Regions from separate parts of the Flagellimonas sp. ABD4_174 genome, predicted to be linked through region 1. Evidence: riboswitches for the same ligand, from Rfam matches in the RefSeq annotation. Region 1 holds a riboswitch; the other holds the start of a gene.
What was found. A riboswitch is a leader RNA that binds a small molecule or an ion and turns the genes downstream of it on or off. The one in region 1 is predicted to bind cobalamin.
Positions count from the first base shown of each region.

Region 2: linked by a shared signal. The riboswitch ahead of ACXAFK_RS00085 (acyl-CoA thioesterase) and the one ahead of ACXAFK_RS12540 (TonB-dependent receptor plug domain-containing protein) in region 1 are both predicted to bind cobalamin.

Region 1 covers NZ_JBSWWP010000001.1:2,807,169-2,814,706, reverse strand. Annotated here, with positions in the region: gene ACXAFK_RS12550 (FecCD family ABC transporter permease) at 1-650, opposite strand, end outside; gene ACXAFK_RS12545 (ABC transporter substrate-binding protein) at 651-1,802, opposite strand; cobalamin riboswitch at 1,858-2,081, shown strand; gene ACXAFK_RS12540 (TonB-dependent receptor plug domain-containing protein) at 2,151-4,013, shown strand; gene ACXAFK_RS12535 (S41 family peptidase) at 4,047-5,540, opposite strand; gene ACXAFK_RS12530 (RNA polymerase sigma factor) at 5,753-6,262, shown strand; gene ACXAFK_RS12525 (hypothetical protein) at 6,249-6,683, shown strand; gene ACXAFK_RS12520 (DUF4252 domain-containing protein) at 6,698-7,237, shown strand; gene ACXAFK_RS12515 (DUF4252 domain-containing protein) at 7,355-7,538, shown strand, end outside.
Region 2 covers NZ_JBSWWP010000001.1:20,014-27,551, reverse strand. Annotated here, with positions in the region: gene ACXAFK_RS00115 (TonB-dependent receptor) at 1-673, shown strand, start outside; gene ACXAFK_RS00110 (transporter) at 837-1,817, opposite strand; gene ACXAFK_RS00105 (cytochrome-c peroxidase) at 1,822-2,868, opposite strand; gene ACXAFK_RS00100 (MbnP family protein) at 2,880-3,677, opposite strand; gene ACXAFK_RS00095 (hypothetical protein) at 3,835-4,206, opposite strand; gene ACXAFK_RS00090 (PAS domain-containing protein) at 4,274-4,765, opposite strand; gene ACXAFK_RS00085 (acyl-CoA thioesterase) at 4,785-5,168, opposite strand; cobalamin riboswitch at 5,330-5,533, opposite strand; gene ACXAFK_RS00080 (ribonucleotide-diphosphate reductase subunit beta) at 5,960-7,234, shown strand; gene ACXAFK_RS00075 (ribonucleoside-diphosphate reductase subunit alpha) at 7,238-7,538, shown strand, end outside.

The sequences.
Region 1 (7,538 bases):
CTGAGCAACACCCCCATGGCAACAATAGTTCCTAAAAGCAATAATTGGTCAATAGATAGGTTCCCAACGCTTCCGAACGACCAAAAAATAAAGCGTTGTAAATTTTCTGCGCTCGAAAAATAAGCGAGCACACTGACTATGGCCGAGGTAATACTACCGAACATCAAACCAATGATCAGTAAAGCCATGGTGTCCTTTACCCGTTGTGCGACAAGCATAACAACAAAGAGAACCAAAAAGCTTCCAATGCTGGCCGCGATGGCAAGGGAAACATCGCTCAAAAAAGAAAAGGTAGCAAAACCGGTTAAAAATGTTGACCCCATTAACAGTAGTGCGGCACCCAAACTGGCCCCGGAACTTATTCCCAAAACAAAAGGTTCGGCCAATGGATTTCTAAACAATGTTTGCATTAAAAGACCGCTCAAGGATAATCCTGCGCCAACCAATATGGAGGTAAATGCTTTTGGAATCCGATAGTTCCATATAATATATTCCCAAGAGTCTGTCTTTGGCAATTTTCCAAGCAAAATAGATAGCACGTCGGCAAAGGGGATGGAAACCGATCCTGAACTAATATTCAACAACGAAGAACATAATAATGCAACCAACAATAGCAAAAAGGAAATGCGATATGTTCTTGTGAATGGCATTTATTTTATGGGTTTGATAAATTGCAGCTGGTGTTCTGGTAATAATTCCGGATGCAATATCTTAATAAAATCCTTTAAGACCACATCGGGTCGGTGAGGTGCCGATTCGTAAAAAATAAGTCCACCGGTTTCGCCTTTTTCAATGGCATTGGAATATACTTTTTGGTTCGTAAAAGCAGAAAACCGGCCGTAATGTGTATTTGCGGCTTTTATTTGGTCGTAAGTGGTTTGTGCTGATGGGTTAAACCAAAATTCGGCATCTTGGGCTTTTTCCAAAACCGATTCGAGACTTAGCCCAATGCTTCCTGTCTCGGGTGTGGAAGCCCACGCATAATCGGCATTTGCATCTTTTATAAAGCGGGCCATCCAGCTTTGTCCCCCAGCCACATACCACACATCCTTGTAAAGTCCCCCAGTTAGCACGGTAGGTTTGGATTTTGCTTTTTTTGCAATCTCTTTTGCTTGTTTGTAAGATGATTCAACTTCTGTGAAAATACTATCGCCCAGGGCTTCCTTATTGAAAAATGGAGCAAAAAACTTGATCCATTCGGCTTTACCGAGCGGGGTATGCTCCACCCAATCACCATTGTAGGCTACTGGAATTCCTGCCTGTTTTAAAATATCGTAGGCCTTGTTCTCCTCATTAATGCTAAATCCAAAAATAAGTTCGGGGTCTAGGGCCAGTACCATTTCTGTGTTGAGAACATCATTCATTCCCAAATCCTTTATGTGCCCTGCCGAAATTCGCTCTCTGGCCTCGGGTGTTGAAATGTAGTCCGTATTTGGAAAGCCGATTACGGTATTTAACGCCCCAAGTTTTTGTAAGGGTTCTATGTGGGTAGTGGAAGTAAGCACCACCTTTTCTACTGGGGTGGCGATAATGGCATCGTATGCATCTTTTGGTAGAGTAATGGACGGTAATTTTTCCTTGGGAACCAACGCATATTTAAAACTTTTTGCCCCGGGCCAAGCCCCGGTGACCTCTATTATTGTAAGATCGGTCTCTTTGGTTACTTTAAATCCGGTTGCATATTTTACTTTAGAATCTAATTCTTGATTTTGGGAAGGTTGCTGTTTTTTTCCCTGTTTGCAACCTACCGAAGTCATCAAAAGAAATCCTAAAACTAGAATTGACCATTGTTGTTTTGCCATGGCCCAAAAGTAAGATTATTTAATTTTTGAGGAAAAAGATTAAACAGATTGATTAGCTTTGGCCTCGAATTTTGGTTCTCACGGTTTTCCGTGGGATTAAAAGGGAATCCGGTGCAAATCCGGAGCTGTTCCCGCAACTGTAAGTTGTGCCCAAGAATTACTGTTTTTTTAAAAGTAAGTATTGGGCGTTTGTCTCATCTTCTAAAACCACTGTCCAATGGGCGGGAAGGTAGGAGGCAAAACACAAGCCAGGAGACCTGCCACATTCAAACAAACATTGTTAAACTTTCGGGATAAAGGTTTACGTATGCAACACATACTATTCTCCCGTTTATTCAATTAAACGAAATGAAGAAAAATCATTTATGGTTAATTACCGCTTTATTGGCGGGACAGGGGATCTTTGCACAACAGATACAGCAAGATTCACTTAAAGTTCAACAACTGGACGAGGTTGTTGTTAGCGACTCAAAATTTGAATTGAAGCGTGAAAACTCAGGAAAAACGGTAATCAAGATCACAGCTGAGGAAATGCAGCGAAACCAAGGCAGAACGGTTGCCGAGATCATCAACACAAAAAGTGGTATCGAGATTGCCGGTAGCCGGGGCAGGGATGGCGATGTGCTAGGGGTTTACGCCCGGGGTGGCCGTGGCAGACAGGTCTTGATCATTATCGATGGCGTTCGTGTGGCCGACCCATCCACATTTTCTGCCGAATATGATCTACGTCTGCTGTCTCCCAGTACAATTGAGTCCATTGAGATCATTAAAGGTGCGGCCAGCACACTTTACGGAACCAATGCAGTTACTGCGGTGATCAACATTACAACAAAAAAGAGTTCCAAAAAGAAGATGGCCGGTAATTTTGAAACCAGTGTCGGGACCAATCAAACTGCGGAGGACCAGAATTATAATATAGGTAGCATTCAAAATTCCGCAAATGTAAATGGCACATTGGGCAAGTTCAATTATGGGGTGGATTTTTCCAATCGGTACAAAAGTGGATTGTCTGCTGCTGTGACACCTGAAAATGAAGAGGATGTTTTTTCAAATTACAGCACCAATGTAAGGTTTGGCTATCAATTTACGGAAAGGTTCGGCGTTCAGCTATATGGCAATCAAACCAAATTTTGGAATGAATATGATGCTTCTTTGGCCGAAGCTCCAAATGTAGGGGAGAACGAGCAGCAAAGGGTTGGGGTTTCCTCTGAATTTGAGTATGGCAAAGGATCGGTTCACTTAAATGCGGCCTATACAGATTACGAGTCCATGGCCAACGATACTTTTGGTGAAAGCACTACCGAAGGCAACAATTGGGTATTGGATGTGTACCATAAATATGTTTTTGGAGAGCAGTTCCATACGATACTTGGAGTAAACTATATTAAGGACGAGGCTATTTTTGCGGAGGAGGTTGATTTTACCATTGTAGATCCTTATGCCAATGTGGTCTATGTTTCGGATTTTGGATTGAATTTGAATGCAGGTGCCCGCTTGAACAATCACTCCGAATATGGAAACCATTTTGTGTACAACCTGAACCCATCTTATGTATTTGATACGAATAAAGGGTATATAAAATTGATGGGATCGTATGCAACCTCTTATATTACACCGAACTTGACCCAGTTGTTCGGTGCTTTTGGTGGAAACCCAGACTTGGAGCCAGAAGAAAATACCACTATTGAGGCGGGCGTGGAGTTTAAATTGAACAATACATTAAGAATCAGTACGGTTTATTTTGATAGAAACGAAACAAATGCCATTGGTTACGATGCTAACTTTACAACGATAAATGTTGCCGATGAGATTGATGCCAACGGGGTGGAAGTGGAAGCAACTTGGTTGCCTTTGAGCAATTTTAGTGTAAATGCCAATTATACCTTTACGGAACGGAAAGGCGACAATGCCATACGTATTCCCAAGCACAAGGCCAATGTTTCTTTATGGTATCAGTTTTGTGAAAGTACCAATGTATCTTTAAGCTATGCCTATACCGGTGAGCGTTTTGATACTGATTTTTCTACTTTTACCGATGTAGCCCTTGACCCGTTTTCAATATTGAATCTTTCTGTTCAGCATGAGTTGATCAAAAACAAATTAAATGTTTTTGTGAACGCGGATAATTTGTTGAACGAGGATTATAGGGAGTTGCTTGGGTTCACCACCAGAGGACGAAACTTTAGGGTCGGCCTCAGCCTGAACCTTTAAAAAAAGAAAAGCGGCCGATCGGCCGCTTTTTTATTAGTTGTTTAACTGTAGTGGTTTTTCCAAATACATATTGTCCTTTATAGGAGTTTCCAATCTAGATGACGTAAAAGATTCTGCGGGCATTTCCACAGTAAAGTCTATTTTGGCAGAGCTACCTGTAATTTCTTGTAGAGCACGGGCCAATAGAGGCTCGTTTACATCGCCCAAGACTCCAAAATTGGTTAAATCTTCTTCTAGGGCAATGTCTGGCGCCAAGCCATTGGTGTAATCATAAAACCCATCTGCATTCTCGTTCCTTCCAACCAAAGGTTGTAATCCCCAAGAATTTTCAGCATTGATATTGCCCTCACGGTCACTATTATAAATAAAAGAGTTTTCTGGGTCATCTACCAAGGTAATTGAAAATTCATTTTTACCACGCGTTGTTTCTCCAATATGGATTACATCGATATAGGGGTCAAGTCCGTTCATTACCAATTCACTTGCCGAGGCAGAATCACCTGTGGCAATAACAAAAACACGGTCTAAATTTAAGGAGTTAATGGCGCTGGTGCCTGTGGAATTTGCAAAATAATCAGTTAAAAATTCTTCGCTGAACTGTACTTGTATTTTATCGTTCCACCTTTGTTTTATGTATACCTCACCTGTGTTGGTCCCATAGACCATACTGGCCAGTAAACGGGATGTGTTTACGGAACCTCCCGGATTGTAGCGCATGTCCAAAACAAGTTCTGTTGCTCCGTCGGCTACAAATTTGGCAAAGGCAGCGTTCAAATCTTCATCGAAACTGCTTAAAAAACGGTTGTACATTAAATAGGCAACTTTAGTCCCGTTTACATCCAGTGTTTCGGCAATCAAGATGGGGTCCTCGACTTGATTTTCTATTTTGGTAAGTTCTACTTCTTTGGCGCTATCAGAGATGGTATTGTCGGTAACGGTCGCCATTCCAAGCGTGTAAGTGCTGTTATCACCGAACAAAAGATTCCTGTAGTTGTTAATGGTAAGTTGGGTGCCATCGACCCTGGTGAAAAACTCGCCACGTTGTATATCTTTGGTCGAGGCATCGGAATCCGGCCATATGTAAAGTACATAGCCAAAAACATTTTCCGTACCGCTAATCAGGCTCAATCTAAATTCGACCCCATTACTTTGGGATATTCCAGATAGGCCACTTACCAGTTCCGAATAGTCATCATTGGCAAAACTAAATCGATCTATGGCGTTGTCATCCCCAAAAATCTCCTCATGTCTGTTACAAATGCTATAAAAAAAGTTTTCGGCATTTGAATTGGCCTCTAAAAAAGCAGTGTACTCGGCATTTGTGGAAAACCTATCATCTGCCAAATCCTCAACATCCCCTTGCCAAAAATACCAAAGGTTCATGGCCTGCCACATAAAATTTTGTGCTGTAACATCCGCACCGGGTTCTGGGTCGGGGGTAGGGCCATTATTGATTTCATTGTCGTCACTACTACACGAGGTGAATAGGAGTGTTGCTCCCAAAAATAGATAGAGGTACTTTTTCATAGCTTAATTTTTTTTGAATTTACTCAAATTTTGTTCCAAACTCTAAGAAACTAGGATGGGTAAGAGTAAAACCAAACGTTATATCAAATAAATTTACCTTGCAAAATAGGCTTATCTGAGGAAATCGCAAATTTTTTGTAACAATATTCGATATGTATCGTCGTGATAGTGTAGGTCGATAAGAAAGGCCTTAAAATAACTAAGACAACCAAATGAAACAAGCAGAATTTTTAAATGTGGTTTTGCCTTTTCAGGATAAACTTTTTAGGCTCGCCAAGCGCCTATTGGTCTCCCGAGAAGAAGCGGAAGACGCCACTCAAGAAATTTTGTTGAAGCTTTGGTCTAAGAACGAGTCGATGGGGAAGTACAAAAATGTAGAGGCTTTTGCCATGACCATGACCAAAAACTTTTGTTTGGACCGCTTAAAGTCCAAACAAGCAGGAAACCTAAAATTGGTTCACAGTAATTACAGTGATGAAAACACCTCCTTACAAAAACAATTGGAGGCCGAAGACAGTGTAAACTGGATGGAACGAATTATAAAAGACCTGCCAGAACAACAAAAAATGATATTGCAACTACGCGATGTGGAGCAATACGAGTTCGACGAAATATGCGAGCTCATGGACATGAAACCGACAGCAGTGCGCGTAGCATTGTCGAGGGCAAGAAAAACAGTAAGAGAAGAATTGATTAAAAAACATAACTATGGAATTGGGTAACATAGAAAAAATATTGGAAAAGTATTTCGAGGCCACTGCTACAGTGGACGAAGAAAGAACACTTAGGGCCTATTTTTCACAAGAGGAGGTCGCACCTCACTTGGAGCAGTACAAGCCCATGTTCAACTACTTTTCCATGGCCAAGGAAGAAAAGTACACCAAGCAGGTACCATTAAAACCTAGAGTAAACTATTACAAGTGGCTATCCGTTGCAGCGGCAGTAGTTTTGACCTTTGGCATCTATTTTGGTAATCAGTACCAAGAAACAAAGCGTTTGGAGCAAGAAAAGGCAGAGTTTGCCTACGAGGAAACCAAAAAAGCACTCGAACTCTTAGCAGTGAACTTTAACCGAGGTACGGAAAAAGTGGCCTACTTAAAAGAGTTTGAAGATGCAAAACAAAAAATTTACAATAACAATTAAAAAATGTAACAAAAATGAAAAAGTATATTTTAATAACAGTAATGGCATTGTTGCCTTTGGCAGGATTCTCTCAGTCCGTTTTTGACAAGTTTGAAGATCTGGACGATGTGACCACAGTGATCGTGAACAAGAGTATGTTCAATTTATTGGCAAAAATAGATGTTGAAGTGGATGATCCAGAGGCACGCGATTTTATGGAAATTGCCAGCAGTCTTAAAAGTTTAAAGGTATTTACCACCGAGAACAAGAAAATTGGCGACGACATGAAATCTTCTGTCGATAGCTACCTAAGATCTTCAAAAATGGAGGAGTTGATGCGAATCAAAGACAAGGATGCCAATGTAAAATTCTACATTAAAGAAGGTAAAGATGCCGATCATGTAAGCGAGCTGCTGATGTTCATTACCGGAATGAAAAATGTGGAGGCCAATGGTCAAAAGTTTGAAACGGTAATCCTTTCCCTAACCGGCGATATAGATTTGAACAACATAAGTTCTTTGACCAAAAAAATGAACTTGCCAGAAGAGCTTAACGAAGCAGGAAAGAAAAACTAGATTAGAATATCGGTTGGCAATAATCGGTTGGAAATTGTAACAAAATACAAAACCCTCCAACTAATTATTGTCAACTGATAATCAGTTGACACTATCAATCAAAAAAAGAATAGAAAAATGAAACATTTAATTAAATCCATAATGGCAATCGGAGCATTGTTCTTGGCTTCGTGCGCGTCGCAGCCCACTTTGCAGGAGTATTATGTGGACAATTCGGAAAACCCGAATTTTTTGTCCATCGATGTACCGGCAAGCATTCTCAAAATGGATGAGGTGGAGCTGACCCCGACCCAAAAAGAGG
Region 2 (7,538 bases), 2.8 Mb from region 1:
CGAAGATGCCGAACGGGTACAGTTTAGGAATGTATTGCCCATTGATGTGGACCAGACCGATCTTGAAAGGTCCATCGGGGGTAATTTTGATGTAAACTATAAATGGACACCTTTTCCCGGTGTGGTTATGACCCTGAACACTTTGCTTTTTTATACCAAAATTTATGACCCTATGGTATTGGAATTAACCGATAGTGGATACTATACTTTTTTACAACCAGATGGCTATGTGGATACCCGTGGGGCAGAGGTGAACTTGAAAGTGAAGCATGGGGATTTTAAATTGTTCACCGGATATACCCATGCCAATGTAAAACAACATCAAAATGGTACTGTAACCGATTTTCCATTGGTGGCCAAACATCGTCTAAACAATGTATTGATGTATGAAAAAGAAGAGAAATTTTGGGTGGGATTGGAAGCCTATTATTATAGCCCCCAAAAGTTGAGCACAGGAGAAACGGGGCAATCCTATTGGATAATGGGACTCATGAGTGAAAAGAAGTTTGGTGATAAATTTTCAATCTTTCTGAATTTTGAGAACTTTTTGGATACTCGCCAAACACGATTTGACCAAATATATACGGGAAGCCTCAATGACCCACAGTTTACTGATATTTATGCGCCAGTAGATGGGTTTGTAGTAAATGGTGGAGTGAAAATCAAGCTTTAGCCAAAACCCGATTTAATGGAATGAAGCTGCCTAAAAAGTCGATTTACGCCAAACTGAACTTGATTGAGTGTCTCATCATAATTTGCGAATCAGCATAATGGGACATCGAATTGAATTTAGAATGATGTATTTCCGAACATTTTAGTCAGCTTCATTTTTTGTGTCAAATATTGATATTAAGGTACACGGAAAACCTGTTTTTAACCTCTACCTTTCCATTGTTCAGGTCCTGTGCAATGGGCAACATGGTATAAACGCCCAGTGCGTATTGTTTAAAATTCACTTCGACGCCCAATTTGCCAAAAAAAGCATTTCCCCCCGTATCTGCTACCTCTAAACCATATGCTTCGTTTTTATCAAAATATTCGCCGCCAACACCAAGCTGGGGGGTTAACGCAAAATTAGTCCCAAAATAATAGGTTTTGTAGGTGTTGAGAGCGTAATTAAACTGATTTCCAAAACGATATTCTTTATCGTTTTTCGACTTAATGGTGTAATTGGCCATCACGGACAAGCCCCAATTTCTATGGGAGATACCATAATTGGCGGCCAACAAATAATCCCAGCTGCCAGTTCCCAATTGAAAACTGGGGTTGACACTGCCTTCAAGGTTTGCTTCATCAAACTTGCCTGTGGGCATTTTAACACCACCTCCCAATTGCAAAGTATGTCGGGGTTTGATTGAGATAATGCTATCCGGGGTTTGTTTCAGTATTTGATAGAACCCAAGAATGGTAGCATCGCCAATTCCGTTGATGCTTTGTTCCGTATAATCTGCAAATTCCCTGGAATGGAACTGATAGGGGAGTACGGCATTGATGATAAAACGCTCTCCAAGTGGAATCTGTGTCCATAATTGTAGGGTATTGAAGTGCTCATCAATCCACGGCGAATTGGCAAAAATACCATCACGGGACTGATAACGCTGGGCTATATACCTGAGCCCTATGAAATTGTTGTTCAATCCGGTGCCAAAACCCATGCTTCCGCCATTTCCGCTACAGCCGCAAGTATCGCAAAATTCATCGAACATCATTAGGGTTGCCGATGTGGTTTTGGTACATGGATTTACGAGTGTTTTATTGGATGTCCCGGTATGGATTCCTAAAATCAATAAAAAAAGTAGTGTTATGTAAATTTTCATAAGGTTAGTATTCGGCGAATCTTTCGTCATTAATAAATTCTTGATCGGTAAGGGTATTTAAAAAGGCGATCAGGGCTAGTTTTTCTGTTTCGACCAGAGAAATTCCCAGACCTTCATCTGTTTTTAACAAGGGGTCCAGCGTGGGTGAGTCCTGTACCCCATTTTGATAGAAGTTCAGTACGGACTCCAAGCTTCCAAATCTACCATCGTGCATGTATGGGGCGGTCAGGGCCACATTCCTTAAACTGGGCACCTTGAACTTGTAATTGTCATCCGAACTGCCACTTACCAAAGCCCTTCCCAAATCATTGATATTTGGATTAGGGGGCAAGCCATTGTTCCTAAAACTTCCATCGGAAAACAGGTCGGAGGTGTGGCAGCTAGCGCATTTTTCTTTGAAAATAGACATACCGTGAAGTTCTTGGTCGGTCAAAGTAACCCCATCTTCGTTCCGTACATATTTGTCGTATTTGGAGTTATAAGAAACCATCATCACCATAAACTGTGCAATGGCTTTCAAAAAGTTCTCGTGGCTTACACCGCCTTCTTCAAAAGCGGCATTGAATGCATTTTGGTAATCGCCATCTTTCTGTAATTTTTGAAGAATTCCTGTCATGGTTTCTCCCATTTCCACCTCGTTTGTAATCGGGATTATGGGAAAAAGATCCAAGTGATTGGTGGCTCCGTCCCAAGCGAATTCCGAAAAGAAAGCCATGTTGGCAATCGAGGGAGTGTTTCGGGTTCCTTCTAAATCGTTTATGCCATGGCTAAATTGATGACCATGGTGCGTGAACGAAAATTTTTGTTCATGACAAAAACCACAGGATATAAAACCGTTTGCTGATAATTTGCCATCATAAAACAGTTTTTTTCCCAATTCAAAACCGAATTTGGTAGGAGGATTGGCTTCTGCATTATAGATCATTGGCGGAAAGTTTGAAGGTATGGTAACGGACAAGAGTTCGTTGTCACCAATACTCTGGTACTCCTCATCGTTTTGGCTGCAGGCAGATAACATCATTAGCAGGATTGCCCATATTAGATGTTTCATAGGTATAAAATCTAGTGTGAGCTTCCGTCTCCGTTGTGTACGTGATCCACAGTGAACATATTTGATGTGTTTGTGGCGATTAGGGGTGATTTTTCCTCGCTGACCATAATTACCGCTTGTTCGGTAAGCGATATTTTATGTTGTCCATCCAGTATATTGCCGGCATTGGCCACAATATGGATTATCGGGGTCATATCATCACTGACCAAGGCATCTGTTCCAAGGCTTAGCGTGGTTTCTTTGTAATTGTCCAAGCTGGAACCGTGACTTCCCATATGAATCTTAAAATTGGTGTCATCGGTAACCGTGGCCGAGGTAAACGTTCCCTCAAAATTCAGGAACTTGTAGCCAGCTTGCCAGGACCACATCATGTTATTGTTTTCAGCTTCGGTAAGGAGGTCTCCCTGTCCTTCGGCTCCCAAGAGATACTTTTCCTGGTCCACACCAATTCCAAACGTTATTGAAGTGTACTTGCCGGCAGGAACATCGTAAAGAACTACTTCTGTTTTTCCGGTTTCTTCGCTTGTTATAAAAAAGCCCGTATCCTTAGGATAGGTGAATATATTGCCATCTTCATCGGTCAGCCTAAAATTCCCGACAATGTAGTTCAGGCGTTCTATGGTCAAGGTCTCATTCTGGGAATTGGTGTAGGAAGACCCTAAAATAAGGTCGTCCGCGGATACGCTGTTGTCAAATTCAATTTTTACCATTCCGGTGCCGCTCAGTTGTGTGGAATCGTCATCGCTGCTACATGATGCCAATAAAATGGATAAAAATAATACGGTTGATAATTTATAAATTGATTTCATCTGTAATTCAAATAGTTATGAGTTGGGAATCCTCTGCTTAAAAGCCTCCCGGATTAAAAATGTTACATACATGTGCCAAGGGCACAATACTTAAAAGTATAGGCACAGTTGCTTTTTTCCCTTTAGGGAAATAGCACAACTATAAAAAAGGTCGGTGTTAACAAATGATGGGCGGGCGAAAAACCGAAGCTGTAAATTGGCGCGGTTTGCTCGAGGTAAATTCCGGTAACTGGTCGTTTTCCAAAGTTTGCGGAGTAAAATCGCAAAAAAGAATATCCACAAAGCCAATGGGATACTCTTTCATGTTAATAGAGGGTAGATTTTGCTTTTTTTCGTCTTGTTCTTCTTGCAACATTTTGGACAGATAGCACTTACCGTTACAGTTGAGCATTGGTTTGTCCTTGTTCACGCACAAATACTCGGCAATGTAGTCTTGGTTGACCACATACTCAAAAACAGGAAGTACGGGCCTTAACATGGCCATTACATACAAAAGTGTGAACAATATGGGAAGACTCCGCTGTTTCAAGAAAGATTTTTTGAACCTGTACAAATATAATCCACTTAATTGATAGATGTAAAAAAAGCTGCCTGTTTTAAGCAGCTTTTAGTTCTTTTTCCAAAGCTATGAAACAGGATAGTTTTTTTTGGGGGCTATAATGTGGCAATATTTTGATGTGACATAGATAAGGTTCGCCATTTTTGCGATAATTGATCACCGCGCCATCAAAACTGTGATGCGCGTTTAACTGTTCCCTAATTTCTTTTTTGATGGTTTTTGATGTTTCTTTTCCTTGTAAAAAGCTCGGTTTTTTTTGTAGCGCGTAATTTTTTTGATACCCTGTCATTTCTATAAAACCATCATTCACCCAAAGAATGGAATGGTCCGGGTCGGTAACGACCAGGGCGTCGTAGTTTTCCTTTATTATAAGACTCTGATTCTCTTGCGATATTTCCTCACCAAGCAGGTAGGTGATTTTCTTTAGGTCTGCTTCTTTTTTTAGGTTGCCCAATAACCTGTGATAGCTTTCCAAATAAAAATCAAAGCTTAGTAATGGGGATGCCTGGAGTTTGTTGTCTTTCGTCATTGTTTTGTTCTACGTTAAATTAAACCACTGGAATTGGTGTTTTGTCCTGGTTCAAGGCAACAAAGGTGAACTGGCCGCAGATGGCCTTTTCCCTTTGGCTGGAATACATTTCTTCCAAATAAATGTCCACTTGCACTTTTAAACTTTTGTTGCCCACCTTTATTACTTCGCCTATCAGTTCAATAATGGTACCTGCAGGAATTGGGTGGTCAAAATCTATACGATCTGTACTTACGGTCACCATTCGTTTTCTGCTGAACCGTGTTGCAGTAATAAAGGCAACCTCGTCCATTAGGCTAAGTGCGGTTCCGCCAAACAAGGTGTCGTAGTGGTTTACGGTATTGGGGAATACCGCTTTAAAAATGTTTGTTTTTGATCGCTGTATGCGTTCGCTGATTTCCATGGCAAAAGCTTTTATAAAATTGAACAATTAGATAAAAGCTCCTTAGCTCAACTTCGCAATGCCTTAAACAAGTGGAACGTGTGTGGAGTTTTGCCGGATAAGCCGGTGAAAGTTCAAACGTTCGACTTGCCCTTTACGCGAAGGCATCGTCAAAATCCTACAGAGTAGGAACGAAATGGGCAGGTATCCTGGCTTGTTCGATTTTTGCCACCTTCTCATCTTTTTTTGGGAAAGACAATGGTTTTTTGCAAAAACATACTATTCCAAAAACGGAATCGAACTTACAGTTGCGCGTCAGCTCGTGATTTACACACGATTCCCTTTTAATTCCGATATGTGTCGGAAACCCTATCGTTATGATAAAGAAATTAAGTAAAGAACTTATTTGGTGGTAAATGTATCGAAATTTGAATTTACCTTGAAATTATTTCTATCTGATTTTTATGCGGTAAAATTTAATGAACAGATCTTTTGGGGTTGGTGCTTGGGCGGAATTGGACAAATGATCTTTTTTTTGATTGAAATCTGCTTAAAGCCTTATGTAATAAGGGTGTTTGGGATTATATGTTTGCAATTGTTAAAAAACTGTGAAAAAGTATTTCTTGGCAGTCGGTTCCAATGTGGATTTTTCTCAGCCCTTATCCTACGTTTGTTCCCATGGATTTTGAACGTCAAAAATTTCGAATGTTGATAACAGTGTTAAGAACCTGATCGACGAAACTTCAAATCGAAGTGAAGAAAATATGAATTTTACAGTCAAGCTATTTTTTCAACTCCAAACCGTTTTCTTCATGCAGATAACTCATATAACTAAGAGGGATTTTAGTACGCAAGAATTTGATTTACACAAGATTACGAATGCAATCTTGAAAGCCATGACAGCTGTGGAGCATGGCCAGATCACCGATGCGCAGACCATAGCCAGCAACGTAAATAAAGAGTTGTTGGAACGAAAGAGCCAAGACCAACATTATGTGCCCACTGTTGAAGAAGTGCAAGATGTTGTAGAGAACCAACTTATGGACAGTGAGTTCCACGATGTGGCAAAGGCGTACATTATTTATAGGAACAAAAGGGCCCAAATGCGGGAGTCCGATATTTTTGAAAAACGAATAAACCTTAAACCTTACGAATACCCACAATTATACGAATACGTTCCCGCGATCAGACACTCGTATTGGATACATACCGAGTTTAACTTTACCAGCGATATCCAAGATTTTAAATCCGGATTGACCGAAGTGGAACGAAGTGCCATTAAAAATACCATGTTGGCCATTTCCCAGATCGAGGTGGCCGTAAAAACATTTTGGGGCGACATATACCATCGTATGCCAAAACCAGAAATAGGTTCGGTGGGAGCCACATTTGCGGAGAGCGAGGTGCGCCACCACGATGCTTACTCGCACCTACTGGAAATTTTGGGACTGAACCAAGAGTTTGAAAACCTGAAGAAGAAACCGGTGATCATGAAAAGAGTGCAGTATTTGGAGACAGCACTTAAAAATGCAAAAAGCGAAAACAATAAGGAGTATGCCGAGTCCATCTTGCTATTTTCCCTTTTTATCGAACATGTTTCCCTTTTCTCCCAGTTCCTGATCATTATGGCGTTCAACAAACATAAAAATGTACTGAAGGGAATTTCGAACGTTGTGGAGGCCACATCCAAGGAAGAGCAGATCCATGGTGATTTTGGTATCGATGTAATCAATATCATCAAAAAAGAACACCCGGAATGGTTCGATGATGCATACAAGGAAATGATCCAAGATATCTGTGAGAAGGCATTTGAATCGGAAAGTAAAATAGTGGATTGGATATTTGAAGCTGGTGAATTGGATTTCTTGCCCAAAAACTTGGTAAACGAGTTTATCAAGAACAGATTCAACAACTCATTGGAGAGTATCGGGATTTCTAAAATATTTGATGTCGATCAAAAATTATTGGAGCAGACCGAATGGTTCGATGACGAGATCATTGGAACAAAACACGGAGACTTTTTTGTAAAAAGATCCATTAACTATAGCAAAAGAACACAAAGTATAACAAGCGACGACCTTTTTTAAATTATGGAGAAGAGAACACAACTAACCCCGACCACAGACCAAAAACAAGACAATAAAACACAAGAACTTGTAAACGCAAGAAAGGATACCTTGTCCAAACTTAAAACCGAGGAAGACAAGGGGTTCGAATGGTTGAACGAGTATAGCCGAAAGTTTTTGGCATCTGGGTACCTAACCGAGGGCGTAACCCCTGAAGGGCGTATCCGCGAGATTGCCGATAGGGCCGAGGAGATATTGCAAATTCCTGGGTATTCGGATAAATTTTATGGATATATGTCCGAAGGATTTTTCTCCTTGGCATCTC